3 regions of the Streptomyces sp. NPDC001914 genome follow, and region 3 is predicted to be linked to each of the others. Evidence: predicted binding sites of a transcription regulator. Region 3 holds the regulator's gene; each other region holds the start of a gene.
What was found. Region 3 encodes HrcA, which represses chaperone genes, less so after heat shock. Its sites were predicted from a motif close to TTNGCACTCNGNNNNNCNGAGTGCNAA; they were not measured.

Region 1 (9,999 bases), on a different contig from region 3:
ACCAGGAGCGTGTGCTCAGCCAGCTTTCGACTTCTCTCAGCACCGTCTGCGGCTCCTCACTGTCTGATCACACGCTCTCATCGGCGTGCCCGCTGCGGCCAGCGGCAGATCGATTGCCGTCGTCTCGCGGTTCGGACGACTATCTCAACTGTCCTGGCCTTCGGTTACAGTCTTGAACAACGCGCATGACCATCGCATGTCCTGGATCGTCGGCGCGTATCGTGTTCAACAGTTCAACAATCAAATACCGCTCATCCAGAGGGGCAGAGGGATACGGCCCGATGAAGCCCCGGCAACCCTCCAGCCGGTCTCGTACCGATCGATGTCGATCGCGTCGCGAGGCTCCCGGCTAGGGAAGGTGCCAAATCCGTCTCACGGCGAAGTGCGTCGTGAGGAAGATGAGGAGAAAGGGCCTCGCCTCCATGGCTGCGCAGACAGTTGCAAGCACCACGAACTCCGCCGACGCGGTAGACCTCGGCCCCGCCGCGGCGCTTTCCTGCCGCGAGTGCGGACACCGCGTCCCGCTCGGCCCGCTCTTCGCCTGCGAGGAGTGTTTCGGCCCGCTGGAGATCGCCTACGACTTCTCGGCGTACGACACCGAGGAACTCCGCAAGCGCATCGAAGCGGGACCCGCGAACATCTGGCGCTACGCGCCGCTGCTGCCCGTCCCCGCGGACGTGGCGGACAAGCCGAACATCAACCCCGGCTGGACCAAGCTCGTCCAGGCCGACAACCTCGCCCGTGAGCTCGGCGTCGACGCCGGAAAGCTCTTCGTCAAGGACGACTCCGGCAACCCGACGCACTCCTTCAAGGACCGCGTCGTCGCCCAGGCCCTCGAAGCGGCCCGCGCCTTCGGGTTCACCACCCTCTCCTGCTCCTCCACCGGCAACCTGGCCGGAGCGGTGGGCGCCGCGGCGGCCCGCGCCGGCTTCCGCTCCTGCGTGTTCATCCCGCACGACCTGGAGCAGGGCAAGGTCGTCATGGCCGCGGTCTACGGCGGCGAGCTCGTCGGCATCGAGGGCAACTACGACGACGTGAACCGCTTCTGCTCCGAGCTGATCGGCGACCCGGCCGGCGAGGGCTGGGGCTTCGTCAACGTGAACCTGCGGCCGTACTACGCGGAGGGCTCCAAGACCCTGGCGTACGAGATCTGCGAGCAGCTCGGCTGGAGGCTCCCCGACCAGCTCGTCGTGCCGATCGCCTCCGGCTCCCAGCTCACGAAGATCGACAAGGGGCTCCAGGAGCTGATCAGGCTCGGACTCGTCGAGGACAAGCCGTACAAGATCTTCGGCGCCCAGGCCGAGGGCTGCTCCCCGGTCTCCGTCGCCTACAAGGCCGGCCACGACGTCGTACGGCCGCAGAAGCCGGACACCATCGCCAAGTCGCTCGCGATCGGCAACCCGGCGGACGGCCCGTACGTGCTCGACATCGCGCGGCGCACCGGCGGCGCGGTGGAGGACGTGAACGACGAGCAGATCGTCGACGCGATCAAGCTGCTCGCGCGCACCGAGGGCATCTTCGCGGAGACGGCGGGCGGCGTGACCGTCGGCGTCACCCGCAAGCTCATCGAGAACGGTCTTCTCGACCCGGCCCTCACCACGGTCGTGCTGAACACCGGCGACGGCCTCAAGACCCTGGACGCGGTGGCCTCCGACACCGGGCTGACCGCGACCATCCGCCCGAACCTCGACTCCTTCCGAGAGGCTGGCCTCGCATCATGAGCGTCAACGTCCGCATCCCCACCATCCTGCGCACCTACACCGGTGGCGCCGCCGAGGTGACGGCCGAGGGCGCGACCCTCGCCGAGGTCATCAGCGACCTGGAGAAGAACCACACGGGCATCGCCGCGCGCGTCCTGGACGACCAGGGCAAGCTGCGCCGTTTCGTGAACGTGTACGTCAACGACGACGACGTGCGCTTCGAGCAGGGACTGGAGACGGCGACCCCGGACGGCGTCGGCGTCTCGATCATTCCGGCCGTCGCCGGAGGCTGATCGTTACCCTCGGTAATGCCGAACACATTGCGTTCACATAATTGCCCCCTCCGTGAGACAAGCGGAGGGGGCAATTCTGTAGGGTTGAACGCGCTAGAGTTGGGGAAGTCGCGCCGATCTGGATGTTGGTTTCATGCCGGACGCATATGAGTGACCCTTCGGCGGGCGACAAGAAGTAGCCAAAATGGCTCACCTTTTTGGGCATTTTATGGCATTTGCGGGGCCCGACTTGCCCCGAATCCTTGCGCATTCTCCGCATATCATTGATCGGCCATGCCCAGAATTCTCGTCCGATTGACCTGTTGCAGAGGGCAGTTGGACAGATACATTCAGCCGCGGTCGACGCGTTCCGGCGCACACCCCCAACCGTTGGGGGGTGAGGTCTGACCCGGATCCGCGAAGTGTGGATCTGTGCAAGGGCCAGTAATAGGGGAGTTAGGCATGGCTCAGGGCACCGTCAAGTGGTTCAACGCGGAGAAGGGGTACGGCTTCATCGCGGTCGACGGTGGTGCGGACGTCTTCGTGCACTACAGCGCGATTCAGATGGACGGCTACCGCACCCTTGAAGAGGGTCAGCGAGTGGAGTTCGAGATCTCGCAGGGCCAGAAGGGTCCGCAGGCGGACATGGTCAAACTCGCCGTCTGATCGGGCGCGAACGACCACCGACTCACTCACGCACGAGGGGCCCGCATCCCGCAGGGGATGCGGGCCCCTCGTGCGTCCCCGGCCGGTCCTGCCGCGTGGCGCGTGCGCCCGCGTGCCCGCGAGCCCCCTCGGCCGGGGCGTCGCGCGGAGGCTGCCCGGCGGCCCTGTTTTGCTGAGAGGCGCTTGCACTCGCAGGGGTCGAGTGCTAATCATTGGCGTTAGCACTCTCCGAGTGAGAGTGACAGAACTTGGATCGGGCCGGCGAGGCTCACGGGCCTGTGGGGCAAGGAACCACAGGGCTCGGGGGCCGTCCGTCGCGGGCGCGGGCGCGATCCGGAGCAATCCACCCCGTCCGGGAGGACCACTTCACATGGCCAAGATCATCGCGTTCGACGAGGAGGCACGGCGCGGTCTCGAGCGCGGGATGAACCAGCTCGCCGACGCCGTCAAGGTCACCCTCGGCCCCAAGGGCCGCAACGTCGTCCTCGAGAAGAAGTGGGGCGCGCCCACGATCACCAACGATGGTGTTTCCATCGCCAAGGAGATCGAGCTCGAGGACCCGTACGAGAAGATCGGCGCCGAGCTGGTCAAGGAAGTCGCCAAGAAGACGGACGACGTCGCCGGTGACGGTACGACCACCGCGACCGTTCTCGCCCAGGCGCTCGTCCGCGAGGGCCTGCGCAACGTCGCCGCCGGCGCCAACCCGATGGCCCTCAAGCGCGGTATCGAGAAGGCCGTCGAGGCCGTCTCCGGTGCCCTGCTGGAGCAGGCGAAGGATGTCGAGACCAAGGAGCAGATCGCTTCCACGGCCTCCATCTCCGCCGCCGACACCCAGATCGGCGAGCTCATCGCCGAGGCGATGGACAAGGTCGGCAAGGAAGGCGTCATCACCGTCGAGGAGTCCCAGACCTTCGGTCTGGAGCTGGAGCTCACCGAGGGTATGCGCTTCGACAAGGGCTACATCTCGGCGTACTTCGCCACCGACATGGAGCGTATGGAGGCCGTCCTCGACGACCCGTACATCCTGATCGCGAACTCCAAGATCGCGAACGTGAAGGACCTGCTCCCGCTCCTGGAGAAGGTCATGCAGTCGGGCAAGCCGCTGCTGATCATCGCCGAGGACGTCGAGGGCGAGGCCCTGTCGACCCTGGTCGTCAACAAGATCCGTGGCACCTTCAAGTCCGTCGCCGTCAAGGCCCCGGGCTTCGGTGACCGCCGCAAGGCCATGCTCGGCGACATCGCCATCCTCACGGGCGGCGAGGTCATCTCCGAGGAGGTCGGCCTCAAGCTGGAGAACGCGGGTCTGGACCTGCTGGGCCGCGCCCGCAAGGTCGTCATCACCAAGGACGAGACCACGATCGTCGACGGCTCCGGCTCGGCCGACCAGGTCGCCGGCCGTGTGAACCAGATCCGTGCCGAGATCGAGAACTCGGACTCGGACTACGACCGCGAGAAGCTCCAGGAGCGTCTGGCGAAGCTGGCCGGCGGCGTGGCCGTCATCAAGGCCGGTGCCGCCACCGAGGTCGAGCTCAAGGAGCGCAAGCACCGCATCGAGGACGCCGTTCGCAACGCGAAGGCGGCCGTCGAGGAGGGCATCGTCGCCGGTGGTGGCGTGGCCCTGCTCCAGGCTTCCTCGGTCTTCGAGAAGCTCGAGCTCTCGGGTGACGAGGCGACCGGCGCCAACGCCGTGCGTCTGGCCCTGGAGGCCCCGCTCAAGCAGATCGCCGTCAACGGTGGCCTCGAGGGTGGCGTCATCGTCGAGAAGGTGCGCAACCTTCCCGTCGGCCACGGCCTGAACGCCGCGACCGGTGAGTACGTCGACATGATCGCCGAAGGCATCATCGACCCGGCGAAGGTGACGCGCTCTGCCCTGCAGAACGCCGCCTCCATCGCCGCGCTGTTCCTGACCACCGAGGCCGTCATCGCCGACAAGCCGGAGAAGGCCGCCGCGGCCGCTCCGGGCGGCATGCCGGGCGGTGACATGGACTTCTGATCGACCCCGTCGATCAACGTCCTGACGTTCCGAGGGCGGCACCTTCCCGCGAGGGAGGGTGCCGCCCTCGGGCGTTTCCCGGCCCGGACGCCTGCCCCTGCCCCGGACGCCTGCCCCGGGCGTTCGCCGGGGACGGTACGGCCCGTTACGTGGCCCGGATCACAGGGGTGAGTGCGGGGGCGGCGGAATGCCTCGCCCGGTGCGGAGGTTGACGCTGACGAGCAGTCGATGCATGTGCACATACCGCATGGAATCTCCTGTTTCGCAGACAGCCCGACGTCATACCGCCCACCTCCCCGAGGAGCCCCCACGTGACCGCTGACGCCGCGTCCCGCGCAGCCGAGATCCTGGCCCGTCCCATCTCCATCAACGGCCTGACCGTCCCGAACCGGATCGCCATGGCCCCGATGACCCGGATGTTCTCGCCGGGCGGCGTACCGGGAGAGGACGTGGTCGGGTACTACTCCCGCCGCGCCGCCGCGGGCGTCGGCCTGATCGTCACCGAGGGCACCTACGTGGGCCACGACTCGGCCGGGCAGAGCGACAGCGTGCCGCGCTTCCACGGCGAGGACCAGCTCGCCGGCTGGGCGAAGGTCGCCGACGCCGTGCACGCGGGGGGCGGCACGATCGTCCCGCAGCTGTGGCACATCGGCATGGTCCGCAAGGCGGGCGAGCCGCCCTTCGCCGACGCCCCGCCGGTCGGCCCCTCCGGCCTCTACAAGGAGGGCGCCGAGGTCACCGGCAAGAGCATGACCCAGCAGGACCTCGACGACGTCATCGAGGCGTTCGCCAAGGCCGCCGCCGACGCCGAGCGCATCGGCTTCGACGGTGTCGAACTGCACGGTGCCCACGGCTACCTGCTCGACCAGTTCCACTGGGCGGGCACCAACCGGCGCGAGGACGCCTACGGCGGCGACCCGGTGGCCCGTACGAAGTTCTCGGCGGAGATCGTCGCCGCGGTGCGGGCGGCCGTCTCGCCCGAGTTCCCCGTCATCTTCCGCTACTCGCAGTGGAAGCAGCAGGCGTACGACGCCCGCCTCGCGGAGACCCCGGAGGAGCTGGAGGCGATCCTCGCCCCGCTCGCCGCGGCCGGAGTGGACTCCTTCCACGCCTCCACGCGCCGCTACTGGGAGCCCGAGTTCGACGGTTCCGACCTGAACCTCGCCGGCTGGACGAAGAAGCTGACGGGCAGGCCCACCATCACCGTCGGCTCGGTCGGTCTGGACGGCGACTTCATCAAGGCCTTCGCGGGCGAGGGCTCCCCGGTCAAGGGCATCGACGACCTCCTCGACCGCATGGAGCGCGACGAGTTCGACCTCGTCGCCGTCGGCCGCGCGCTGCTCCAGGACCCCCAGTGGGCGGCGAAGGTCCTGGCCGGCCGCTTCGACGAGCTCGCGCCGTACGACGCGGCGGCGCTCGGCTCGCTGAGCTGACAGCTTCCCGGTAACGGGGGGAACGGGGGAGGGACGGCGCCCGCTGTGACGCGGGCGCCGTCCCTTTTTTGCGCTCTTCCGGTCAGCCGAGGTGCGCGACGAAAGCGCCCCAGGCTGCGGTGCCGAAGGTGATCACCGGGCCGGGGTTCTTGGAGTCCCGGACCGGGATGACGTTGCGTCGGCTTTCGGCGACCTCCAGGCAGTTCCCGCCCTCGCCCCCGCTGTAGCTGGACTTGTGCCAGGTAGCGGTGGTCAGGTCGCTCTCACGGGTGTTGGTCTCCATGCCCGTAATCCTGCGCCACGGATTCGATCAGGGCCAGCGAGTCCTGTGGTGAAAGGGCCGCAGCCTGAAGCAGGTTGAAGGTGAGGTTGTGGCGGGCGACTGTTGCCGGATCGTCCATCAGCTTCCCCATGTCCGGTCCCTCGACGAACGACAGCGGGGGCGCGTCCTCGAACTCCATCAGCTTCAAAGGGCCGGTCATCGACGCATGGGCTCCGGAGCTGAACGGCAGTACCTGGGCAATGATCCGGTGTTGACGGGCCAGGGCCGTGATGTGAAGGAGGGCCGCTGACATCACCCCGCGACCGCCGACCCGGCGCCGGAGTACGGCTTCGTCCAGAACCACCCACAACAACGGCGTTGTTGGATGGCCGATGAGACGAGCGCGTTCGAGTCGGGCCGTCACCAGAGCCTCGATCTCTTCGCCCTGCGCGGTCGGCTTGTAGGCCCGGAAGATCTCCTCCGCGTACCCCCGCGTCTGCAGCAACCCCGGGATCAGCAGCGTCGCATACTCCCTGATCGCCGCCGCCAAGGCCTCCGCCTCCGCCGCCTCCACGAAGTGGTCCGGGTACTTCGACCTGGCCAGGGCCCTGCAGTTGCGCTCGAAGAAGCCCCTGGTCCCGAGGATCTCGTCTATCCGGACGGCGTATTCGAGCTGCAACCGGCGTGTCCCCGACTCCAGTTGGCCGATGAAGGAACCGCTGACGAAGAGCGGTTCACCCAGGTCCGACTGGCTGAGGCCGGCGCTCTCGCGGGCGTGCCGCAGCTCCGCGCCGATCATGGCGCGCGGGGAGGAGGAGGGGTCGAGGTCCTTGGGGCTGGGCATGGCGACCTCCCGTCCAACAGGTGGGGTTGTTGGAGCGCCGACTCTGGCCAGGTTACGGGCACGACGGTCACGCTGGGTGGTGAAAGCGAACACTCAGCGTGGAAGGTTCGGTGCGATGGAGACGACGTCGGGCGAGGAGTACGCGATCGACGTGCGGGACGGGCGGCTCGGCCGGGTCATGGGGCGCGAGGGCGGCCTCGTACAACTGCGGCCGCCGGGCGGGGGGATCGAGTGGGACTGTCCGCCCGAGGCCCTGGCGGAGGCGCCGCCGGGGGAGGTGCTGCGGGCACGGGTGCGGCGGATCAACGCGGAGGGGCGCCTGCCCTGATCCGCGGACTCCGGCAGGGGGCCGCCCGTTCCCGGCCCTCTCCGGCCTGCCGGGCCTCCGGGCCGGTCCGGTCACCCTGGGCCGTCCGGCCGGGCCCACCTGCCCGTCTAGAGATTCCCCATGGGTTCGATGTCGACCTTGACCGGGGTGCCCCAGATGCGCAGCACCTCGTAGTCGGTGAACTCGTGGACGAGGCGGTAGGCCATGCCGGGGCGGGGAGCCCGGCGCTCGGCGGCCAGGAAGCGCTCGGCTTCCTGGCGGTCGCGGCGGGGGGTGCCGCACAGGAGCCACGTCTGGCCGTTCCAGACCTCCGGGAGCCAGCGCTGCTGGGGCTGGGGGCGGTCGCCGCGCACGCCGTAGCGGGACATCGTGCGGTCGGGCAGCTCGTCCGGTGCGGGCGTCCGGCCGTGCGTGTACGCGTCGTTGACCTCGGTGCGGCGGGCGGTGCGGCGGCGGGTCTCGCAGAGCAGACAGCGGTCCGGGGCGCTCTCGTCCACCGGGCCGTTCGGGTGCTCGGAGCAGCGGGTGGTCGGCTTGGCCGTCGACACCGTCTCGTCGAGCAGGTCCAGGGCCCGCTTCAGATCCGCCTTGACCTCGTGCAGCCTGGCGTCGGGGGTGTCGGCGGTCAGTGTGTCGCCGTGCTCCCCGAGCAGCCGCAGGGCGCGGCCGAGGGCGGTCAGCTGTGCGTGGTTCATGCCCCCAGCCTCGCACGCGCCACCGACAGCGCGGCTACACGGCGGCCTGTTCCGCCCGGCGGGCCGGCGGCTCGCTGCCGAGGCCGCCGTCGGGAGCGTCGTCGCGGATGCCGCGGAGGCCGAAGACGTACGTGGCGGCGAAGCCGACCGCGTATCCGGTCAGCAGCCCGCCCGCGTAGACGGCCGCGGTGACGGCGAGACCCCGGTTGCCGGAGAGCAGCGGGAACAGGGCCAGGCCGGAGGGGCCGATGGCGGTCGAGCCGACCCGCTCGCCCAGCATCGAGAAGAATCCGATGAACGCGCCGCCCGCCGCTCCGCCCGCGCACGCCGTGACGAAGGGCCGGCCGAGGGGCAGGGAGACGCCGTAGATCAGGGGTTCGCCGACGCCGAGGAGACCGGCCGGGAGCGCGGATCTGATCGTCGTACGGAGCGAGGTGTCGTGGCGCAGCCGGACGTACACCGCGAGGGCGGCGCCGACCTGGCCCGCGCCCGCCATGGCGAGCACGGGCAGCAGGACGGTGTAGCCCTGCTGCTCGATGAGCGTGGTGTGGATGGGGATGAGGGCCTGGTGGAGGCCGAGCATCACCAGGGGGAGGAACAGGGCGCCGAGGACGAGCCCGGCGAAGGCGCCCGTGGTGGAGAGCAGCCAGGCGGCGGCGGTGCCGATGGCGGCGGACAGCTCACCGGCCGCGTACATCAGCGCGTACAGCGTCACCAGGCCGGTCAGCAGCACGGTCAGGGTGGGGGTGAGGAGGACGTCCAGGGTGGGCGGTACCCAGCCGCGGCACCACTTCTCCACGTACGTCCCGAGCAGGGCCGCAGCCAGGGCGCCCAGGACACCGCCCTGGCCGGGGGCGAGCGTCACACCGAGGACGGTGACCTTGGCGACTCCCGGGTACACGACGACCGCGGCCACCGCGCCGCCGAGGACCGGGGTGCCGCCGAACACCTTGGCCGTGTTGTGGCCCACGAAGACGGCGATCAGCGCCATGAACCCGGAGGCGATGGCCGTCAGTGCGGGGGTGAGGCCCCTGAGCACGCCGAGGTTGATCAGCAGGCCGTTGAGGCCGGCGATCACCCCGCAGCCGATCAGGGCCGGGATCAGCGGCACGAAGACGTCCGCGATCCGCCGCAGGAACAGCTTGAGCGGGGTGGCGTTGCGTCGGGAGCGGGCGGCCTTGAGCTCGGCGCCGCGCAGGGCGAGCCGGTCCGCGGCGGTCGCCGGTTCCGTGCCGTGCGGAGCGGTCGGGTCCGCGGGACCGGCGGCGCCGGGGGCGGCCCCGTCCGGCGAGGTGGCGGTCGCCGGGCCGTGCGGGGCGAGGGGCGCGGGGGCGTTCGCCAGCAGCGCCTCGAACGCGGGGGTCACCCGGGCCACCGTGCCGGGGCCCAGGACGATCTGGTACGAGCCGCCGTCCGCGACGAGACCGAGGACGGCGGGCAGGGCCCGCAGGCCCGGCTCGTCCACCAGGCCCGGGTCCCGCAGACCCAGCCGGAGCCGGGTCATGCAGTGGGCGACGGCCAGGACGTTCGCGGGACCGCCCACGAGGGGGAGGATCGCCGCCGCTGTGGTGGAGTCGGGGGTGCTCACCCCCCGAGCGTGCTGGTCAGTCGGCCGAAGCCGCCAGCGCGGCGCGCAAATGGCCCCCCGACTCCTCCAGAAGGCGGGCGGCGGTGGGCCCGTCGACTCCGCCGAGAATCGTCAGGATGGCGTCCTTCACCTCGCCGTCGGTGGCGGCGAGCGCCTGCTCGATCTCCTCGTCGGAGGCCCCGGTGGCGAGGGCGACGATGCGGCGGGAGCGGGCCCGC
Region 2 (9,999 bases), on a different contig from region 3:
GCCGGTGCGCACGGACTGGAGGTGCGTACGCGACAGCCCGTACGGCGTGTGCAGCCCGTACGGCGTGTGCAGCCCGTACGGCGTGTGCAGCCCGTAGGGCGTGTCCACGGAGCACACGACGCGCACGACATGTGCAGGGGGCCGCAGCAGGAGTTGAGCCCCGCCGTGACGGCCCGGCTCCCTCGCGGGCCGAGCACCGGCGGGTGAAGCGCCGACGGGCGGAATGCCGACGGGCCGCCTGCTTGGCGGCCGAGTGCCGGCGGGCCGCCTACTTGCCGGCGGCGGAGTGCTGGCGGGCCGCCGCCCGTGCCAGCCGGTCCAGCGTCGCGGCCACTGCCGGGACCTCGGCGAGGTCCGGGAGGGTGAGCGCGACGATCTCGCGGCGCACCGCGGGCTCCACCGTCACGGTCCGGGCCCCCTTCGGGCGTACGGACTCGATCGCGAGTTCCGGGAGGACGGCGACGCCCAGTCCCGCGCCCACGAGCCCGACCACCGCCGGGTAGTCGTCGGTGGCGAAGTCGATGCGGGGCTCGAAACCCGCACCACGGCAGACCTCGACGAGCTGGCCGCGGCAGCGCGGGCAGCCCGCGATCCACGGCTCACCGGCGAACTCGCCGATCGCGACGGACCCCGCGCGCGCGAGCCGGTGCCGCTCGGGCACCAGGCCGACGAGGCGGTCCATGAGCAGGGGCCGTACGACGAGGTCGTCCCACTCCTCGACGCCCGGAGCGCTCTCGTAGCGGAAGGCGAGCGCGATGTCGCAGTCGCCGGCCCGGAGCTTCTCGACCGACTCCGGCGGTTCGGCCTCCTCCAGGGAGACCCGTGTGCCGGGGTGGGCCTCGCGCAGCGCGGCGAGGGCGGTGGGGACGAGGGTGGAGCTGCCGCTGGGGAAGGAGACCAGGCGGACGCGGCCCGCGCGCAGACCGGCGATCGCGGCGACCTCCTCCTCCGCGGCCGTGAGGCCGGCCAGGATGGTCGCCGCGTGCTTGACCAGGGCCTCACCGGCCTGGGTGAGGCGCATCTCGCGGCCCGTCCTGACGAGCAGCGGAGTGCCCACGGACGACTCCAGGGCCTTCATCTGCTGGCTGACGGCGGGCTGGGTGCAGCCCAGCTCGCGGCCCGCCGCCGAGAAGGACCCGGTGGTGGCGACGGCGCGCAGGACGCGGAGATGACGAGCCTCGATCACCTTTCGAGCATAAGCGCGTCTTGGGTGCTGTGCCGAATATCGCGTCGACGCTTTGGTCGGTATCGCCTAGCTTGATGGCATGAAGCTTCTGTCGCTGAACGTGGGCCGGGCCCGGACCGTCCCGTACACGGACCACCCCGAGGGCGTCACCGGCATCGACAAGCAGCCGGTCGACGGCCCGGTCCGGGTGACGGCGCCGGGGCCCAAGGGGACCGGCGGGAGCGGGCTGGCCGACGACACCGTGTGCGACCTGCGGCACCACGGGGGCGACGACCAGGCGGTGTACGCGATGGCGCGCGAGGACCTGGACGACTGGGAGCGCGAACTCGGCCGGGCGCTGCCGAACGGCGTGTTCGGCGAGAACCTCACGACGCTCGGGCTCGACGTGTCCGGCGCGCTGATCGGCGAACGCTGGCGGATCGGTTCCGACGTCGTCCTGGAGGTCACCTGCGGGCGCATCCCGTGCCGCACCTTCCAGGAGCACCTCGGCGAGAAGCGCTGGGTCAGACGGTTCACGCTCCGGGGTGCGCCGGGCGCGTACCTGCGGGTGATCGAGCCCGGCGAGATCCGCTCCGGGGACCCGGTCGAGATCGTGCACCGGCCCGCCCACGACGTCACCGTCGCCCTCCAGTTCCGCGCCGCGACGACCGAACGGAAGCTGCTGCCACGGCTGTTGGCGGCGGGCGAGGCGCTGCACCCGGAGTCGCTGGCGTCGGCGCGGGAGTACGTGGCGAAGTACGGCGGACAGACCGGGGCGGCCGCCGCCGGGTGACCGGCCGCACCGGGGGGCGGGGGTCCGGGCCGGTCACTACCCTTGCGCCATGACAACGGCTCTGATTACGGGATCGACCGCGGGGATCGGTGCCGCCTTCGCGCGGCGGCTCGCGGCGGACGGGCACAACCTCGTGCTGGTGGCGCGGGACACCAAGCGGCTGCGGGAGCAGGCGACCGAGCTGCACGACCTCCACGGCATCGAGGCCGAGGTGCTCACCGCCGACCTGGCGACGGACGCGGGCATCGAGGAGGTCGCCGCCCGGCTGTCCGACCGCAAGAACCCGGTCGACCTGCTGGTCAACAACGCCGGCTTCGGCAACAAGGGCCGCTATCTGGACGTGTCGATGGCGGACGAGCTGAAGATGCTCAAGGTCCACTGCGAGGCGGTTCTCCGGCTGACGTCGGCGGCGACCGAGGCGATGCGGGAGCGCGGCCGGGGCGGGGTCGTCAACGTGGCGTCGGTGGCCGCGTTCGTGCCGCGGGGCACGTACGGGGCGTCGAAGGCGTGGGTCGTGCAGTTCACGCAGGGCGCGGCGAAGGATCTCGCGGGCAGCGGGGTCCGGCTGATGGCGCTGGCCCCGGGCTTCGTGCGCACCGAGTTCCACGAGCGGGCCGGGATGGGCACGGACAACATCCCGAACTGGATGTGGCTGGACGCCGACAAGCTGGTCGCGGCGGCGCTCGCCGATCTGGCCCGCGGCAGGACGCTGTCGGTCCCGGACCCGCGCTACAAGGTGCTGATGGGCGTGGTGAAGGTGACGCCGCGCGCGCTCCTGGGCGGGATCTCGTCGCGGACCGGGCGCAAGTACGGACCCGAGTGAACCGGGGCGCCCGGGCGGTCCGTTCGCGATGATCGCGCGGTGGGTGGTGTCGCCCCTCCGGTGGGAGAATCGAGGTGGATCAACCGGACCAGGGGGCCGGAGGCGGCGCCATGACATTCATGCAGTTGATTGACTGTAGAACCAGTCGGTTCGACGAGATGAACCGGCTGATGGACACGTGGGTCGAGAAGACCAAGGGGAAACGGACCGCGACGCACAGCGTCATCGGCAAGGACCGCTCCGACGCGAGTCACTTCGTGGAGATCGTGGAGTTCCCGTCGTACGAGGACGCGATGCGGAACTCGAAGCTCGCGGAGACCGACACGATCTTCCAGGAGATGGTGGCGCTCTGTGAGGGCATGCCGACGTTCACGGACCTCGACGTGGTGCGCGACGAGCAGCTCTACGCGGCGAACATCCGCGGCTTCTTCGAGATGCTGGGTGCTCCCGGGGAACTGCCGCCGCTCGACGGGCTGATGGCGGAGAGCTATCACGACCACGATCCCGCCAACGAGCAGGACACCATGGGGCTCGACGCGATACGGCGCGAGATGGAGATGTGGCGCGGCGGCTTCGACTTCACGTTCACCATCGACGACCAGATCGCCGAGGGCGACCGCGTCTGCTCGCGGTGGACCTGGAGCGGCACGCACACGGGTGACTTCATGGGGATCCCGGCGTCCGGGAAGCAGGTCTCCATGACCGGCACGACGATCTTCCGGTGCAACGAGGACGGAAAGATCGCCGAGGGCTGGTGGGAGTACGACCGGCTGGGCCTGATGGCGGATCTCGGCGCGCTGGACGCGATGGAGGGCTGAGGCCACTCCCGCACGGGGACGGTCCCGTGCAACGAGGCCGCTCCGCACGGGGATGGTCCCGCGGAACGCGAGAGGTCCCCGTTCCTCGTGGAACGGGGACCTCTTCACGACGTCACGCCCCGGGGGGCGTGTCCGCGCTCAGGGCGTCGGACGTCAGTGGGAGTGGCCGTGGCCGCCGTGGCCGGCGTCGGCCTCTTCCTCGGCCGGCTTCTCGACGACCAGGGTCTCGGTCGTCAGGAGCAGGGAGGCGATGGAGGCCGCGTTCTCCAGGGCGGAGCGGGTGACCTTGACCGGGTCGATGACGCCGGCCTTGACCAGGTCGCCGTACTCGCCGGTGGCGGCGTTGAAGCCCTGGCCCTTGTCGAGCTCGGCGACCTTGGAGGTGATGACGTAACCCTCGAGGCCGGAGTTCTCGGCGATCCAGCGCAGCGGCTCGACGGCGGCGCGGCGGACGACCGCGACACCCGTGGCCTCGTCGCCGGTCTTGTCGAGGTTGCCCTCGAGGACCTTGACGGCGTGGACGAGCGCGGAGCCACCACCGGAGACGATGCCCTCCTCGACCGCGGCGCGGGTCGCGGAGATGGCGTCCTCCAGACGGTGCTTCTTCTCCTTCAGCTCCACCTCGGTGGCGGCGCCGACCTTGATCACGCACACGCCGCCGGCCAGCTTCGCGAGGCGCTCCTGGAGCTTCTCGCGGTCCCAGTCGGAGTCGGTGTTCTCGATCTCGGCCTTGATCTGGTTGACGCGGCCGGCGACCTCGTCGCTGCTGCCGGCACCGTCGACGATCGTGGTGTCGTCCTTGGTGACGGTCACGCGGCGGGCGCTGCCGAGCACGTCCAGGCCGACCTGGTCGAGCTTGAGGCCGACCTCCTCGGCGATGACCTGACCACCGGTGAGGGTGGCGATGTCGCCGAGCATGGCCTTGCGGCGGTCACCGAAGCCGGGGGCCTTCACGGCGACGGCGTTGAACGTGCCGCGGATCTTGTTCACGACCAGGGTCGACAGGGCCTCGCCCTCGACGTCCTCGGCGATGATCAGCAGCGGCTTGGAGGCGTTCGACTGGATGACCTTCTCCAGCAGCGGCAGCAGGTCCTGGATGGAGCTGATCTTGCCCTGGTGGATGAGGATGTACGGGTCGTCGAGGACGGCCTCCATACGCTCCTGGTCGGACACCATGTACGGGGACAGGTAGCCCTTGTCGAAGGCCATGCCCTCGGTGAAGTCGAGCTCCAGACCGAAGGTGTTGGACTCCTCGACGGTGATGACACCGTCCTTGCCGACCTTGTCCATCGCCTCGGCGATGAGCTCGCCGACCTGCGGGTCCTGGGCGGACAGACCGGCGACGGCGGCGATGTCGGACTTCTCGTCGATCGGGCGCGCGGTGGCGAGGAGCTCGTCGGAGACCGCCTTGACGGCCGCGTCGATGCCCTTCTTCAGCAGCGCCGGGGAGGCACCCGCGGCGACGTTGCGCAGGCCCTCGCGCACGAGCGCCTGGGCGAGCACGGTGGCGGTGGTCGTACCGTCACCCGCGATGTCGTTGGTCTTGGTCGCCACCTCCTTCACGAGCTGCGCGCCGAGGTTCTCGAACGGGTCCTCGACCTCGACCTCACGGGCGATGGTCACACCGTCGTTGGTGATGGTGGGAGCGCCGAACTTCTTGTCGATGACGACGTTGCGACCCTTGGGGCCGATCGTCACCTTCACCGTGTCGGCAAGCTTGTTGACGCCGCGCTCAAGGGCGCGACGGGCGTCCTCGTCGAACTTCAGGATCTTCGCCATGGAAGCGGTTCAGCCCTCTCGGAAAATGTGGAGAACGAACCGCGCCCCCGGCGCCCGGCTGGAATATCGCGGGTGCCAGGGGCGTGGTTCACTGCAATGCTTGGTGCGGGGTCGCCCGGGGACGAACCCCGAACTCCCTTACCAGGTGAATTACTTCTCGATGATCGCGAGCACGTCGCGAGCCGAGAGGACGAGGTACTCCTCGCCGTTGTACTTCACCTCGGTGCCGCCGTACTTGCTGTAGAGAACGATGTCGCCGACGGCGACGTCGAGCTCGACACGCTTGCCGTCCTCGATGCGGCCCGGGCCCACGGCCAGGACGACGCCCTCCTGGGGCTTCTCCTTCGCCGTGTCGGGAATGACCAGGCCGGAGGCCGTGGTCTGCTCGGCGTCGAGCGGCTGGACCACGATGCGGTCCTCGAGCGGCTTGATGGCAACCTTGGAGCTGGCGGTCGTCACGATCCGACCTCCCCCTTCGGAGATCTCACGGGGTTAACTGTCTGAGGTGGCGACCAGGTCGATCCGTCGTCGCGGGTGCCGGACCTGCCCGTCGCTGTTGGCACTCTCCAGGGGGGAGTGCCAGACCTGAGACTATGACTGTGATTAGCACTCGGTCAAGCGGAGTGCCAAAGCCGTCCGGCGTGGCGTGGACCGGAAGGGGCGGGACCCCACCGAACGGGCGCACTCCGGAAGGGGCTCGCCGGTGCGAGTCCCTTGATGCCGGTCCGCCGCTCGGCGCCCCCGAAGGCCGTTCTCTCTCCCCCGGGTGCCCTCTAGAGGTAGTTCTCCAGCCGCGCCACGGTGAAGCCCTCGCGCTGGATCCTCCGGAGCAACCGGAGCGTGGCGTCCGTGAGACCGCCTTCGCCGGGGCCCGCGAGGATGTCGCCCGGCCGGAGCCGGTGCGCGTCGGCCGTCCTGCCGAGGACGATGGCGGCGACCCCGCAGTCGGCGGCGGCCCGCAGGGTGGTGTCGTCGTACCTGCCGTAGGGGGGTCGCAGCAGCCGGGGCCGGACGCCGAAGCGCCGTGCGAGCTTGTCCTGCTGTCCGCAGATCTCGGCGCGCTGGCCCGCGTAGGGCAGACCGCGCAGGGTGACGTGGTCGAGGGTGTGGTTCTGCAGGTTCGCGCCGACCGCGCGCAGCCGGGCGAGACGCCCGTATCCGGGGCCGGCGACCCGGTCCGTGAGGAACATGCTGACCGGCAGGCGCAGTTCGCGGACCATGTCGGCGAACCGCGGGTCGCGCTCCGCCCCGTCGTCGTACGTCAGGAAGACCACCTTGTCGCGGGTGCGCACCTGGGTCACGACGGGCGGCAGTCCCGTGTCCGCGGTGCGCGCGGTGCTCCGTACGGTCACGTCCGGCGCCGGGGTCAGGGGGCCGGCCAGACCCCAGCGGCGGTACGCCGACTGCGTCGGGTGGACTCGCTGGGCGGCCTTCTTGCCGAGGCGCTCGATGGGGTCGACGGACTGGGCGCAGCCGCTGAGCAGTGCCGCCACGAGCAGCCCGGCGGCCGGCGCGCGCAGCCTCACAGGTAGTCCTCCAGGCGTGCGACCGCGTATCCCTTGGCGGTGACCGTCCTGAGGAAGCGGCGGACCATCTCGGGCATGGTGCCCGTCCCTTGCTCGCGGCCCTGGAAGTGGGTGAGGACGATGTCGCCGGGGTGCAGGTCCTGGTCCTCCTCGCGGTACTCCCAGTGGTCGGCGAAGACTTCCTCGTTCCAGATGGGCGCGTACCTGATGCCGCAGGCCCTGGCGGCGCGCAGGGTGTCCTGGTCGTAGTTGCCGAACGGGGGGCGGAAGACGGTCGGGCGTCTGCCGAACTGCTTCTCCATCACGTCCTGCATGCCGCAGATCTCGCGCTTCTGCCGGGCGTAGGAGAGCGCCGGCAGATAGGGGTGGTGCAGCGTGTGGTTGTCGAGGGTGACGCCCCGGTCGCGCATCCGCCGGAAGTAGCCGTAGTCGTCCTTGACGAGGAAGTCGCTGAGGAAGGCGGTGTACGGGATCCTCAGGTCGCTCATCATCCGCAGGAACGCGGGGTCCTTCTGGGCGCCGTCGTCGACGGTGAGGAAGACGACCTTGTCCTTGGTGGGGACGGTCGTGAAGACCGGCGGCAGCCCCAGTTCCTTCTGGCCGTCGACCTCGAAGCCCTTGCGGGCCTCGATGACCGGCTTCCTGGCGGGCGGCGCCGGAGGCGTCAGCGGCACCGCCGTCAGGCCCCAGCGCCTGGCGACGGCGGCGCGCCGGACCTGTGCCGCCCGGAGCCGGGAGGCGTACGCGGCGAGGGCGCCGGCGGGGCCCTCCAGGTGTGCGGCCCGCGGGGCGTGGGCCCCTCCGGCGCCGCCGTCGGCTCCGGGTGCCGGGGCCGCGCCGGACCCGGCGCAGCCGGAGGCGAGGAGGGCGAGGGCGAGCACGCCGACTCCCCGGCGCACACCGGCCCCTCTTGCGCCGTTTTTATCATTTTGTCGTACGGGTCGCATGGAGCCGGATCCTCCCAGCTCACCTCCCGCGCGAGGGCCCCGACACCGCCGCCGGAAGCACACCGTCCACCGACTGGCCCACAATGGCCGGGTGAACGACGTCTCCTTCGCCCCCCTCCTCACCGCCGAGGGCCGCGCCCTGCTCGACGAGGTCCGCGCCACGGAACCGGCGCAGGAACTGGCCGTCGCCACCCGGCTGCGCCGCGAGCACCCGGCCGAACTGGTCTCGGCGGCCCTCGGTCAGGCACGCCTGCGGCAGCGGGCGGTGGCGAAGTTCGGCGCCGAGGACGCCGGACGGATGTTCTTCACCCCGAACGGGGTCGAGCAGTCCACCCGGACGAGCGTGGCCGTGCACCGCGCCGAGCGGCTGCGCGCGCTCGGCGTCCGCTCCGTCGCCGACCTGTGCTGCGGCATCGGCGGCGACGCCATCGCGCTGGCCCGCGCCGGAATCCGCGTCCTGGCCGTCGACCGCGATCCGCTGACGGCCGCCGCCGCCCGCGCGAACGCCGACGCGCTCGGACTCACGGACCTGATCGAGGTGCGCGAGAGCGACGTCACCGAGGTGGACACCGCCTCGTACGACGCCGTCTTCGTGGACCCGGCGCGCCGCGGCGGCCGCGGCCGGATCTTCGACCCCGAGGCGTACTCGCCGCCGCTGTCCTGGGCGGTCGCGGCGGCCCTGCGCGCCCCGGTCGCGGCGCTGAAGATCGCCCCCGGCATCCCGCACGAGGCGGTCCCGGCCGAGGCGGAGGCCGAGTGGATCTCGGACGGCGGGGACGTGAAGGAGGCGGTGCTCTGGTTCGGCACCGAACCCGGCCTGGTGCGCGCCACCCTGCTGCCGGGCCCGCGCGAGCTGCGCGGCCGCGGCCTGCCCGATCCCGGGGTCAGGCCGGTCGGGCGCTATCTGTACGAGCCGGACGGCGCCGTCATCCGCGCGCACCTGGTCGCCGAGGTGGCCGAGGACCTGGACGGCGGGCTGATCGACGAGACGATCGCCTACGTCACCGCGGACGCCCTGCGCCCGACGCCGTACGCCTCCGCGTACGAGATCACCGACCGGCTCCCCTTCAACGTCAAGAAGTTGAAGGCGCTGCTGCGGGAACGGGAGGTCGGTGTCCTGACCGTGAAGAAGCGCGGATCGGCCGTCGAGCCGGAGGAACTGCGCCGCAAGGTGAAGCCCCAGGGCCCGCACTCCGCGACGGTGTTCCTGACCCGGGTGGCGGGCGCACCGACCATGCTGGTGGGAGCACCCGCCAAGCCGTCCGCCGCTGCCGGCGGTCGCTGAGCGGACCGGGGTCCGGCCCGGCGACGGGCCGTGGTCCCGGGCCCGTCCGCACCACCGGTGCCCCCGCGGACGGCCCGGCGAGGGCGGACGAACCCGCTCGGGGCGGTGCGCCGATCACCCCGGGAACGGATCACCGCACGGGGAACCTCACGATTTCCGCGACTCGCGCGCCCGCGCCTCCAGCAGCGCGCGTTCCCGCTCGTTGCGCGCCAGCGCGGCCGCCCGCTCGAACTCCGCGCGTGCCTCCCGTGTACGTCCTAGGCGGGCGAGGAGGTCGCCGCGCACGCTCGGCAGCAAGTGGTAGTCGCGCAGGGCGGGTTCGTCGGCGAGGGCGTCGACGATGTCCAGGGCGGGGCCGGGGCCCTCGGCCATCGAGACGGCCACGGCCCGGTTCAGTTCGACCACGGGGGACGGGGAGCGGGCCGCCAGCAGGCCGTACAGGGTGGCGATCACGCCCCAGTCCGTGTCCTCGTAGGTGTAGGCCTGCGCGTGGCAGGCGGCGATGGCGGCCTGGAGCGCGTACGGTCCCGGACGGCCCGTCGCGACGGCGTTGGCCCGGCCGAGCGCGGTGAAGCCGCGGCGGATCAGCAGGCGGTTCCAGCGGCGGCGCTGCTGGTCCTTGAGGAGGACGGGCTCGCCGCCGGGCCCGGTGCGGGCGGCCGCCCGGGACTCCTGGAGCTCCAGCAGGGCGGCGAGGGCGTGCACCTCGCTCTCCTTGGGCATCAGCTCGGCGAGCACCCGGGCCAGCCGGAGCGCGTCCTCGCACAGCGCGGGGCGGAGCAGGTCGTCGCCCGCCGTGGCCGCGTACCCCTCGTTGAAGACGAGGTAGATGACCTCCAGCACGGATCCGAGCCGGGCTTCGC
Region 3 (9,999 bases):
TCGCCGGTGACGGTGAAGTGGTCGGCGTCGGCGGCGAGATGCTCGATGCGCTGCTGGGCCAGGTCGTAGCGCTCCAGCTCGGTCTTGGGGTCCGGGTCGTCCGGGGTGGCGCGGGAGGCGCCGAGCACGCCGCGCACCGGGTGGCGCAGCCACAGCAGCCCGTCCTTGGCGGCGCGCAGCGTGGAGTAGCGGGCGGCCTCGACGGGGAACGGCACGATCCGGTCGGCGAGTCCGTCCAGGTCGATGCGGGTGCTGGGGGCGCCCTCGCTGTCGGGCGTCTCGTCCTTGTCGGGCGCCTCGAAGGGTCTGCCGTGCCGCTGCGGTCCGAAGGGGGACGGGGTCGTGGCGGCCAGGGTGATCAGATAGGGCCGGGAGCCGCCGACGAAGGCCAGGTCGAAGACGTGCTCGTCGTAGACGGGGTCGAAGGCGCGGGCCGACAGGAAGGCGAGGTGCTTGCCGTCGAGGGTGAACGCCGGCGCGTAGTCCCGGAAGCGCAGCGGGGTCGCCTCGGTGACCGACAGGTCGGTGGTGTTGGCGAGCTTGAGCTGGCGCAGCGGGCGGGGGCCGGGGTGCGACCAGGCGAGCCAGGCCGAGTCGGGCGAGAAGACGAGGCCGCTGACCTCGCCGTCCTCGCTGCGGTCGACCTCGCGGACCTCACCGCTCTCGCGCTCGACGAGCAGCACGCGTCCGTCGTGCGAGGCGACGGCGGCGCGGCTCCCGTCGGGTGCCACGGCGAGACCGAGGACCCGGCCGAGCGCGCCGGCGGCGAGCCGTCGCGGGGTTGCTCCGGGGGCGGCTCCGGTGGCGGGGGCGAATTCGAGGGCGTCGTCGCCCTCCGCGTCGGTCACCCACACCACGTGCTCCTCGCCCTCGGCGCGGAAGGCGCGGGGCATCCGGGCGCGGACGCCGGGTTCGGCGGCGAGCGCGCGGGCCGGGCCGGAGCGGTGGGTGACCCAGTGGACCGCGCCGCGGACGGAGACCGCGCTGCCGCGTCCGGTGTGGTCGGGGGCGGCGGAGGAGAACCAGCGCGCGGCGCTGACGGGGTGCGGCTGCTGGTCGACGCGCTGTCCGCCGAGCCGGATGCCGAGGCGGCGCGGCTCGGCGCCGTCGAGGTCTTCGAGGAGCCACGCCTCGCCGCCGGACACGTACACGACGCGGCTGCCGTCGGTGGCCGCGTGGCGGGCGTAGAACGAGTCGAGGGGTGTGTGGCGGCGCAGGTCGGACCCGTCGGCGAGGGAGGAGTACAGGGCGCCGACGCCCTCGTGGTCGCAGAGGAAGGCGATCCGCTCGCCGACCCAGAAGGGGTATTCGATGTTGCCGTCGACGTCCTCGTGCAGCCGGACGAACTCCCCGTCGCCGTCCCGGTCGATCCACAGCTTGCCCGCCGTGCCGCCCCGGTACCGCTTCCACCAGGCGGCCTCGCGCCCCATCGGGGCGGAGAGCAGGACGACACCGTTCCCGCCGTGGGCGACGTCGCCCACGGGCCCGTACGGCAGGGTCGTCGCGGGGCCCCCGTCGAGCGGGACGGCACGTGCCCAGGTGCGGCGCAGGCTGGCCTGTCCCTGGGTGCTGAGGGCGAGCACCTGCCCGTCGGGGGTCCAGCCGCGCACCTGGGTCTTGACGCTGCCCCAGTAGGTCAGCCGTTTCGCGGGGCCGCCGTCCAGGGAGGCCGCGTGGACCTCGGGGGCTCCGTCACGCGTCGACGTCCAGGCGACGGTCGTACCGTCCGGGGAGATGCGCGGATGGCTGACCGGGACGTTGTCGGCGCTGACCCGCCAGGCGCGGCCGCCGCCGTCGAGCGGGGCGGCCCAGATGTCGTCCTCGGCCGTGAAGACGACCAACTCGCCGTGCAGATGGGGAAACCGGATGTACGCGGAGGCTGCGGAATCGGTCACCCGATCACCCTATGCAGGGCGTGCGGGGCCCGGGTAGAGGTTCGGATCACTTGATCCCTGTACGGTCCGGCAGGTCACTTGCCCTGTGAGGGCCAGCAGGTGGGGTCGCCCTTGCACCACATCGTCCTCGTCACGGTGACGGTGACGGTGGGGTCGGGCTGCCCGCCGGTGGGACGGTAGGTGGCCGGCGGGGTGCGTCCGGCGCCGCAGTCGCCGAGGCCCTTGACGTGGAAGACCTGCTTTCCGCCGACGGTGGCGCGCAGATCGCCGCGTACGCAGGCGCCGTTGACGGCGCGGGTGACCTTGCCCTTGACGGTGATGGCCCGGCCGTCGCCGGTCTGGCCCTGGCAGTCGACGGTCGCCACGGTGTTCTCGCTCGGCGAGGGCGACTTTCCCGGCGTGTAGGCCTTGCCCGCGTTGCCCAGGCTCGCGGTGCAGGTGAGCCACCTCACGTCCACGTGCCGGTTGTTCAGCTCGCTGGTCGCCGTCTTGTCGGTCGTGTAGGCCACGGTCGCGGTGCTGAGTCCGTCCATGGGCTCGCAGCCGGTCATGGCGAACACCGCGACCGCGCCCAGCCCGGCGGCCGTCAGGACCCGCCCGTGCCTCGTCCGGTGTCTGGAATACCTCAGAGCCCCCATGGACCGCAGCGTGCCACCGCGCGGCGGTGCGCGGTAGACCGCATGCGGCCATCGGGGGCACAACCACCCGAAGGTGTTGCCCGGCGGGCCGGGGAAGCCGTAAGGTTCCCCGTTTGCCCGGTCCCGGCGGGCTCCTGACCGGCCGTCAGCCGAGCATCAGCAGCCACTCCTGGAGCTCCACCAGGTTGCCCTCGGGGTCCTTGAGGTGGGCGACGCGCATGCGGTCCGTCATGGGCGCCGGACCGTGCAGGAGGGTCGCGCCGCGCGAGACGACCTGCTCGCAGTAGGTGTCGAGGTCGTCCACCCGCAGCACGACCAGCGACCGGTGTCCGGTCACGGGGTCGCCGATCTCACCCAGTATCTCCGTCATCGCGGCCCGGTCCTGAAGGGCGATGCCCGCGGACCCGATGACGGGACTGAACTTCTCGTACGGTCCCTCGGCGGCGCCCGACTGGGGCTTGAGGCCGAGGACTTCGGAGTAGAAGCGGTAGCAGGCGGCGAAGTCGGAGACGAGCAGTCGTACCTGGGCGAGTTCCATGGGCTTCCCGTTCGATGTGCGGACGGTCGTGGTCGGGCCGGCGGGCGGTGGGTCAGGACCAGCGGCCGGTGCGGGCCAGCAGCAGCGCGGTGGCCACGGTCCCGGCCGTGGAGGTGCGCAGCACCGTGCGCCCCAGGTGGAAGGTCTTCGCGCCGGCCTCGGTGAAGAGGGCGACCTCGTCGGCGGAGATCCCGCCCTCGGGGCCGACCACCAGGACGATCTCGCCGGACGCGGGCAGCGCGGCGGTCGCGAAGGGCTCGGTGCCGAGCGCGGTGTCCTCGTGGAGCACGGCGGCGAGATCGGCTTTGGCGAGAAGTGCGGCAACCTGTCTGGTCGTCATCGCGTCCGCGACCTCCGGGAAGCGCGCCCGGCGGGACTGCTTGCCCGCCTCCCGGGCGGTGGCCCGCCACTTGCCGAGCGCCTTCAGACCCCGCTCGCCCTTCCACTGCGTGATGCAGCGGGAGGCGGCCCAGGGGACGATCGCGTCGACGCCGGTCTCGGTCATGGTCTCGACGGCCAGCTCGCCCCGGTCCCCCTTGGGCAGGGCCTGGACGACCGTGATGCGCGGCTGTTCGGGCGCCTCCTCGGTGACCTCGCCCATCCGCACGATCAGCCGGTCCTTGCCCTCGGTGCCGAGGACCACGCACGCGGCCCGGCGCCCGGCCCCGTCGGTGAGCACGACCTCCTCACCGCTGTGCAGCCGTTTCACGGAGACGGCGTGCCGTCCCTCGGGTCCGTCGAGGACATGGCGTCCCTCGCCGTCCGCGTCGAAGTGCTCGACCAGGAACACCGGTGCCGTCATCGGTCCGCACCCTCTTCCGGGATCTCGGCGGCGGCCGACAACGCTGTCTCGGCGGCCGCGATTTCTGCGTTCAGTACCTCCACGAGCTGCCCGGCGGGCAGGTCGCGGGCCATGCGGTGGCCCTGCCCCGCCCACAGGGCCATGCCCTGCGCGTCGCCCGCCTTGGCGGCCGCCTTGCGCAGCGGCACGGTGAGGTGGTGGACCTCGGGGTAGGCGGCGGGGGCGTAGGGGCCGTGCTCGCGCATGAAGCGGTTGGCCAGCGCGCGCGCCGGGCGTCCGGAGAAGGCGCGCGTGAGCTCCGTGCGGACGTAGAGGGGGTCGGTCAGCGCCCGCTTGTGCACGGCGTCCGCGCCCGACTCGGGGGTCGCGAGGAAGGCGGTGCCGAGCTGGGCCGCGTCGGCGCCCGCGGCGAGGACGGCGGCGATCTGGCTGCCGCGCATGATGCCGCCGGCGGCGACGACCGGGATGCCCACTCTCTCGCGGACCTGTGCGACCAGTGTGAGCAGGCCGACGCCCGTGCCGTCCGTCTCCGGGTTGTCCCGGTGGGTGCCCTGGTGTCCGCCGGCCTCGATGCCCTGCACGACGACCACGTCGGCGCCGGCCCGCTCCACGCCGACGGCCTCCTCGGCCGTGGTCGCGGTGACCAGGGTGAGGGTGCCGGCGCGCCGCAGCGACTGAAGCACCTCCGGCTTCGGGACGCCGAAGTGGAAGGAGACCGCCGCCACCGGCTTGTCGAGGAGGACGGCGAGTTTGGCGTCGTAGCCGTCGTCGCGGCCGTTGTCCGGGTCCCCGAGCTCGGTCTCGTACCAGGCGGCCTCGCCGGCGAGCTGGTGGGCGTACACCTCGACCGCCGCGGCGTCCGCGTGCTCGGGCTGCGGGAGGAACAGGTTGACGCCGAAGGGACGGCCGGTCAGCCCGCGCAGCTGCTTGATCTCCTGGTACATGCCGTCGGCGGTCTTGTACCCCGCCGCGAGGAAGCCGAGCCCGCCGGCCTCGGACACGGCGGCCGCGAGCTGCGGGACGGAGACTCCGCCCGCCATGGGGGCCTGCACGATCGGGTGAGGGAAGAGATCGGTCAGCGCGGAGGACATGACGGCATGTTGTCACGTCCCCCGGGCAAGTCCGAATCCGGTCGTCCGGCCGGATTCGGCCTCCGACGTGGAGGGCACGGGACGCGTCGGGCCCCGTGCCCCGCCTGGATCACCGGCCGTTGAAGGCGTCCTTCAGCCGGGAGAAGAGCCCCTGCTGACCGGGCTGGAACTGACCGGTGGGCCGCTCCTCGCCGCGCAGCTTGGCGAGCTCGCGCAGCACCCGCTCCTGCTCCGGGTCGAGCTTGGTCGGCGTCATGACCTCGACGTGCACGACGAGGTCGCCGCGGCCGCCGCCACGCAGGTGCGTGACACCCCGGCCGTGCAGCGGGATCGACTGGCCGGACTGCGTGCCCGGACGGATGTCGACCTCCTCCATGCCGTCGAGCGTCTCCAGCGGCACCTTGGTGCCGAGGGCCGCCGCGGTCATCGGGATGGTGACCGTGCAGTGCAGGTCGTCGCCGCGCCGCTGGAAGGTCGAGTGCGGCAGTTCGTGGATCTCCACGTACAGGTCGCCGGCGGGGCCGCCGCCGGGGCCGACCTCGCCCTCGCCCGCGAGCTGGATGCGGGTGCCGTTGTCCACACCGGCCGGGATCTTGACCGTGAGGGTGCGGCGGGAGCGGACCCGGCCGTCGCCCGCGCACTCGTGGCACGGGGTCGGGACGACGGTGCCGAAGCCCTGGCACTGCGGACACGGCCGCGAGGTCATGACCTGGCCGAGGAAGGACCGCGTCACCTGGGACACCTCGCCGCGGCCGCGGCACATGTCACAGGTCTGCGCGGCGGTGCCGGGCGCGGCACCCTCGCCGTTGCAGGTGCCGCAGACGACGGCCGTGTCGACCTGGATGTCCTTCGTGGTGCCGAAGGCCGCCTCGTCGAGCTCGATCTCCAGGCGGATCATGGCGTCCTGGCCCCGGCGGGTGCGCGAGCGCGGTCCGCGCTGCGACGCCGTGCCGAAGAACGCGTCCATGATGTCCGAGAAGTTCCCGAAGCCGCCCTGGCCGAAGCCTCCGGCACCGGCGCCGCCGCCCTGCTGGGACAGCGGGTCGCCGCCGAGGTCGTAGACCTGCTTCTTCTGCGGGTCCGACAACACCTCGTACGCGGCGTTGATCTCCTTGAACCGCTCCTGCGTCTTCGGATCGGGATTGACGTCCGGGTGCAGCTCGCGAGCGAGCCTCCGGAACGCCTTCTTGATCTCGTCCTGGGACGCGTCGCGGCGCACGCCGAGTACGGCGTAGTAGTCCGTGGCCACTTACGACTCCGCCAGGATCTGTCCGACGTACCGTGCCACCGCTCGTACCGCTCCCATCGTTCCCGGGTAATCCATGCGGGTCGGGCCGACCACGCCGAGTTTGGCTACTGCCTCGCCGCCCGAACCGTAGCCGACGGAGACCACGGACGTGGAGTTGAGTCCCTCATACGCGTTCTCGTGCCCGATTCGCACGGTCATGCTCGAATCCCCGGCCTCTCCAAGCAACTTGAGGAGCACGACCTGCTCCTCCAGCGCTTCGAGCACCGGCCGGATGGTGAGAGGGAAGTCATGTCCGAAACGCGTCAGATTGGCGGTACCGCCGATCATCAGGCGCTCCTCGGTCTCCTCGACGAGCGTCTCCAGCAGTGTGGAGAGCACCGTCGAGACCGTACCCCGGTCCTCCGCCTCGAAGGCTTCCGGGAGGTCCTGGACGAGCTGCGGGACGTCCGCGAAGGGACGCCCCGCGACCCGGCTGTTGAGCCGGGCCCGCAGGTCCGCCAGCGACGTCTCACCGAACGGCGCCGGACAGTTGATCATGCGCTGCTCGACCCGGCCGGTGTCCGTGATCAGCACGAGCATCACCCGCGCGGGGGCGAGCGAGAGCAGCTCCACGTGGCGCACGGTCGAGCGGGTCAGCGAGGGGTACTGCACCACGGCCACCTGCCGGGTGAGCTGCGCGAGCAGCCGCACGGTCCGGCCGACGACGTCGTCCAGGTCGACGGCGCCGTCCAGGAAGTTCTGGATGGCGCGGCGCTCGGGCGCGGTCATCGGCTTGACGCCCGCGAGCTTGTCGACGAAGAGGCGGTAGCCCTTGTCCGTGGGGATGCGCCCGGCGCTGGTGTGCGGCTGGGCGATGTACCCCTCGTCCTCCAGGACCGCCATGTCGTTGCGGACGGTCGCCGGCGAGACGCCGAGGCGGTGCCGCTCGGTGAGCGCCTTGGAACCGACCGGCTCCTCGGTGCCCACGTAGTCCTGGACGATGGCGCGCAGCACCTCGAGCCTGCGTTCGCTGAGCATCGCGCACCTCCAGAAGTCGACTCGGTGGTCTTCGTGGCCTTCGTGGCTTTCGCCTGGCACTCAGCGCACGCGAGTGCCAACGTTCCCCGGTTCAGTGTACGGCGGTGAGGCACACCCCGGGCAAGGGCGGGCCTGCGATGTCGTGCGCGGCACCCGCTCACCGTTAGCGTCGCCGCATGAGGCTGACTTGGGAAGAGCTCGGGTGGGAAAGGGTGGCGCCCCGGGTGGGGCGACAGCGGCTTCCGGACTGGGACTGCACGGTGGGACTCGTCGTCGGCGAGGGGGCGGCGCTGATGATCGACGCCGGGTCGAGCCTCGCGGAGGGCGCGAAGGTGCGCCGGGAGGCGCAGGCGCTCACCGGCCACCGTGTGACCCTTCTCGCGCTCACCCACCCCCATTTCGATCACGTCTTCGGCGCGGCGGCGTTCGCCGGCGCGCGGATCTTCACCGCGGGCGGCTCGTCCGCGGTGTACGAGGACGGCCGCGAGGAGCTGTACGCGGACGCGGTGCGCAACGGCCTGGACCCCCGGGCCGCGGAGGAGGCGGCCGACGCCCTCGTACGCCCCCGGGACCTGTTCGTGTGGGACACCTGGCGGCTGGACCTCGACGGCGGCGTCCAGGTCCTGCTGGTGCGGATCGGCGAGGGACACACCGGGCACGACCTCGCGGTCGTGGTGCCGGGCGACCCGACGGTGGTGTTCTGCGGCGACCTGGTCGAGGAGTCGGGCGAGCCGCAGGCGGGCCCCGACGCCGTACCGTCGCGCTGGCCCGCCGCGCTCGACCGGCTGCTCGGACTGGGCGGCGAGGACGCGCTGTACGTCCCCGGCCACGGGGCGGTCGTGGACGCCGCGTTCGTACGGTCCCAACGGGACGCCCTGGCCGAGCGTTTCGGCGTGTCGCGGTGAGGGCGGCCGGGCTTCTCCTATCGTCATCCGAATGCGCCAGTACTCTCCGGACCTGACCCCACCGTGGAAGAAGCCCCGGCCCGTGCCCGAGGTCCCGGCGGACCCGGGTCTGGTCGTCGAGGAGCCCGGCACCGGCTTCTGCGGCGCTGTGATCCGCTGCGAGGCGGGCACGGTGACCCTGGAGGACCGCTTCGGCAAGCACCGGGTGTTCCCGCTGGAGCCGCGCGGCTTCCTGCTGGAGGGCAGGGTGGTGACCCTGGTCCGCCCGACGGCCTCCGCGCCGGTGCGCCCCAGCCGTACGGCGTCCGGCTCGGTGGCGGTCCCCGGCGCACGCGCCCGGGTCGCACGCGCCGGGCGCATCTACGTCGAGGGCCGTCACGACGCCGAACTGGTCGAGCGGGTCTGGGGCGACGATCTGCGCGTCGAGGGCGTGGTCGTGGAGTACCTGGAGGGCGTGGACGACCTCCCCGCTGTCGTGGACGCGTTCTCCCCGGGCCCGGACGCCCGGCTCGGCGTCCTCGTGGACCACCTGGTCCCGGGTTCGAAGGAGTCCCGGATCGCGGAGGCGGTCACGAGCGAGCACGCCCTGGTGCTCGGCCACCCGTACATCGACGTCTGGGAGGCCGTGAAGCCGTCCTCGGTGGGCATCCCGTCCTGGCCCCGGGTCCCGCACGGCCAGGACTGGAAGACGGGCGTGTGCCGGGCCCTGGGCTGGCCGGAGAACACCGGCGCGGCCTGGCAGCACATCCTGTCCCGGGTCCACTCCTACAAGGACCTGGAACCGGCCCTCCTGGGCCGGGTGGAGGAACTGATCGACTTCGTCACGGCTCCGGAGTGACGGGCGGGACGCCGAAGTGACGGCCGGACGCCGGACTGACGCGTTCGGCACCGGAGTGACGGGCCGGGCGCCGGACTGACGGATTTCGCCACCGGAGTGACGGGCCGGGCGCCGGCGACGGGAGGGCGCCCGTGTCCCCTTCGGGGCCGGGTCCCTTCCGGGGCCGGGTCCCCCGCCGCGGCCTGGGTCGGCCGTCGGCCGGGGCAGCCCGCCGTCACGGCGTCCCGTCGTTCAGTCCACCAGATCCCGGACGACGGCGTCCGCCAGGAGACGGCCGCGCAGGGTGAGGACGGCACGGCCGGCGTCGTACGGGCCGGCTTCGAGGAGTCCCTCGGACAGGGCGCGGCGGGCTGCCGCGAGGCCGTCGGGGCGGAGCAGGGAGAGCGGGCAGCCCTCGCGCAGCCGCAGCTCCAGGAGGATGCGCTCGACCCGGCGGTCCTCCTCGGAGAGGAGTTCGCGGCCCGCCCCGGGGGAGCGGCCCTCGGCCAGTGCCGCCGCGTACGCCCCCGGATGCTTCACGTTCCACCAGCGAACGCCGCCGACGTGGCTGTGCGCCCCGGGCCCCGCGCCCCACCAGTCGGCGCCCCGCCAGTACAGCTCGTTGTGCAGACAGCGGCTGTCCGGCGAGCCGGCGGTGGCCCAGTTCGACACCTCGTACCACTCGAAGCCCGCCGCCGACATCACCTCGTCCGCGATGAGGTAGCGGTCCGCGTGCACGTCGTCGTCCGTCATGGGGACCTCGCCCCGGCGGATCCGGCGCGCGAGCTGCGTGCCCTCCTCGACGATCAGCGCGTACGCGGAGATGTGGTCGGGACCGGCGCCGAGGGCCGCCTCCAGGGAGGCCCGCCAGTCGTCGTCCGACTCCCCCGGCGTGCCGTAGATCAGGTCCAGGTTCACATGTGCGAAGCCGGCCGCGCGGGCCTCGGCGACGCAGGCCTCGGGGCGGCCCGGGGTGTGCGTGCGGTCGAGCACCTTCAGGACGTGCTGCCGGGCGCTCTGCATGCCGAAGGAGATCCGGTTGAAGCC

Region 1: groL (chaperonin GroEL) is a predicted target of HrcA. The motif match lies at 2,857-2,883, and genes of this name have one in related genera.
Region 2: groES (co-chaperone GroES) is a predicted target of HrcA. The motif match lies at 5,982-6,008, and genes of this name have one in related genera.

Annotation. Positions count from the first base shown of each region.
Region 1 is NZ_JBIASW010000011.1:180,999-190,997, reverse strand. Features, by position in the region: gene ACFYYF_RS28730 (glucosyl-3-phosphoglycerate synthase) at 1-43, opposite strand, end outside; SAM riboswitch class I at 249-405, shown strand; gene thrC (threonine synthase) at 423-1,721, shown strand; gene ACFYYF_RS28720 (MoaD/ThiS family protein) at 1,718-1,993, shown strand; gene ACFYYF_RS28715 (cold-shock protein) at 2,435-2,638, shown strand; gene groL (chaperonin GroEL) at 3,009-4,631, shown strand; gene ACFYYF_RS28705 (NADH:flavin oxidoreductase) at 4,943-6,064, shown strand; gene ACFYYF_RS28700 (DUF397 domain-containing protein) at 6,147-6,347, opposite strand; gene ACFYYF_RS28695 (helix-turn-helix domain-containing protein) at 6,328-7,170, opposite strand; gene ACFYYF_RS28690 (hypothetical protein) at 7,286-7,498, shown strand; gene ACFYYF_RS28685 (hypothetical protein) at 7,606-8,193, opposite strand; gene ACFYYF_RS28680 (PTS transporter subunit EIIC) at 8,228-9,781, opposite strand; gene murQ (N-acetylmuramic acid 6-phosphate etherase) at 9,798-9,999, opposite strand, start outside.
Region 2 is NZ_JBIASW010000002.1:310,643-320,641, reverse strand. Features, by position in the region: gene ACFYYF_RS06515 (LysR family transcriptional regulator) at 269-1,186, opposite strand; gene ACFYYF_RS06510 (MOSC domain-containing protein) at 1,266-1,958, shown strand; gene ACFYYF_RS06505 (SDR family NAD(P)-dependent oxidoreductase) at 2,008-2,781, shown strand; gene ACFYYF_RS06500 (ester cyclase) at 2,892-3,599, shown strand; gene groL (chaperonin GroEL) at 3,753-5,378, opposite strand; gene groES (co-chaperone GroES) at 5,529-5,837, opposite strand; gene ACFYYF_RS06485 (polysaccharide deacetylase family protein) at 6,152-6,904, opposite strand; gene ACFYYF_RS06480 (polysaccharide deacetylase family protein) at 6,901-7,851, opposite strand; gene ACFYYF_RS06475 (methyltransferase domain-containing protein) at 7,943-9,136, shown strand; gene ACFYYF_RS06470 (RNA polymerase sigma factor) at 9,284-9,999, opposite strand, start outside.
Region 3 is NZ_JBIASW010000010.1:208,017-218,015, forward strand. Features, by position in the region: gene ACFYYF_RS27455 (S41 family peptidase) at 1-1,895, opposite strand, end outside; gene ACFYYF_RS27460 (hypothetical protein) at 1,970-2,533, opposite strand; gene ACFYYF_RS27465 (VOC family protein) at 2,679-3,071, opposite strand; gene ACFYYF_RS27470 (16S rRNA (uracil(1498)-N(3))-methyltransferase) at 3,124-3,873, opposite strand; gene ACFYYF_RS27475 (nitronate monooxygenase) at 3,870-4,964, opposite strand; gene dnaJ (molecular chaperone DnaJ) at 5,074-6,213, opposite strand; gene hrcA (heat-inducible transcriptional repressor HrcA) at 6,214-7,230, opposite strand; gene ACFYYF_RS27490 (MBL fold metallo-hydrolase) at 7,407-8,135, shown strand; gene ACFYYF_RS27495 (DUF3097 domain-containing protein) at 8,167-8,973, shown strand; gene hemW (radical SAM family heme chaperone HemW) at 9,205-9,999, opposite strand, start outside.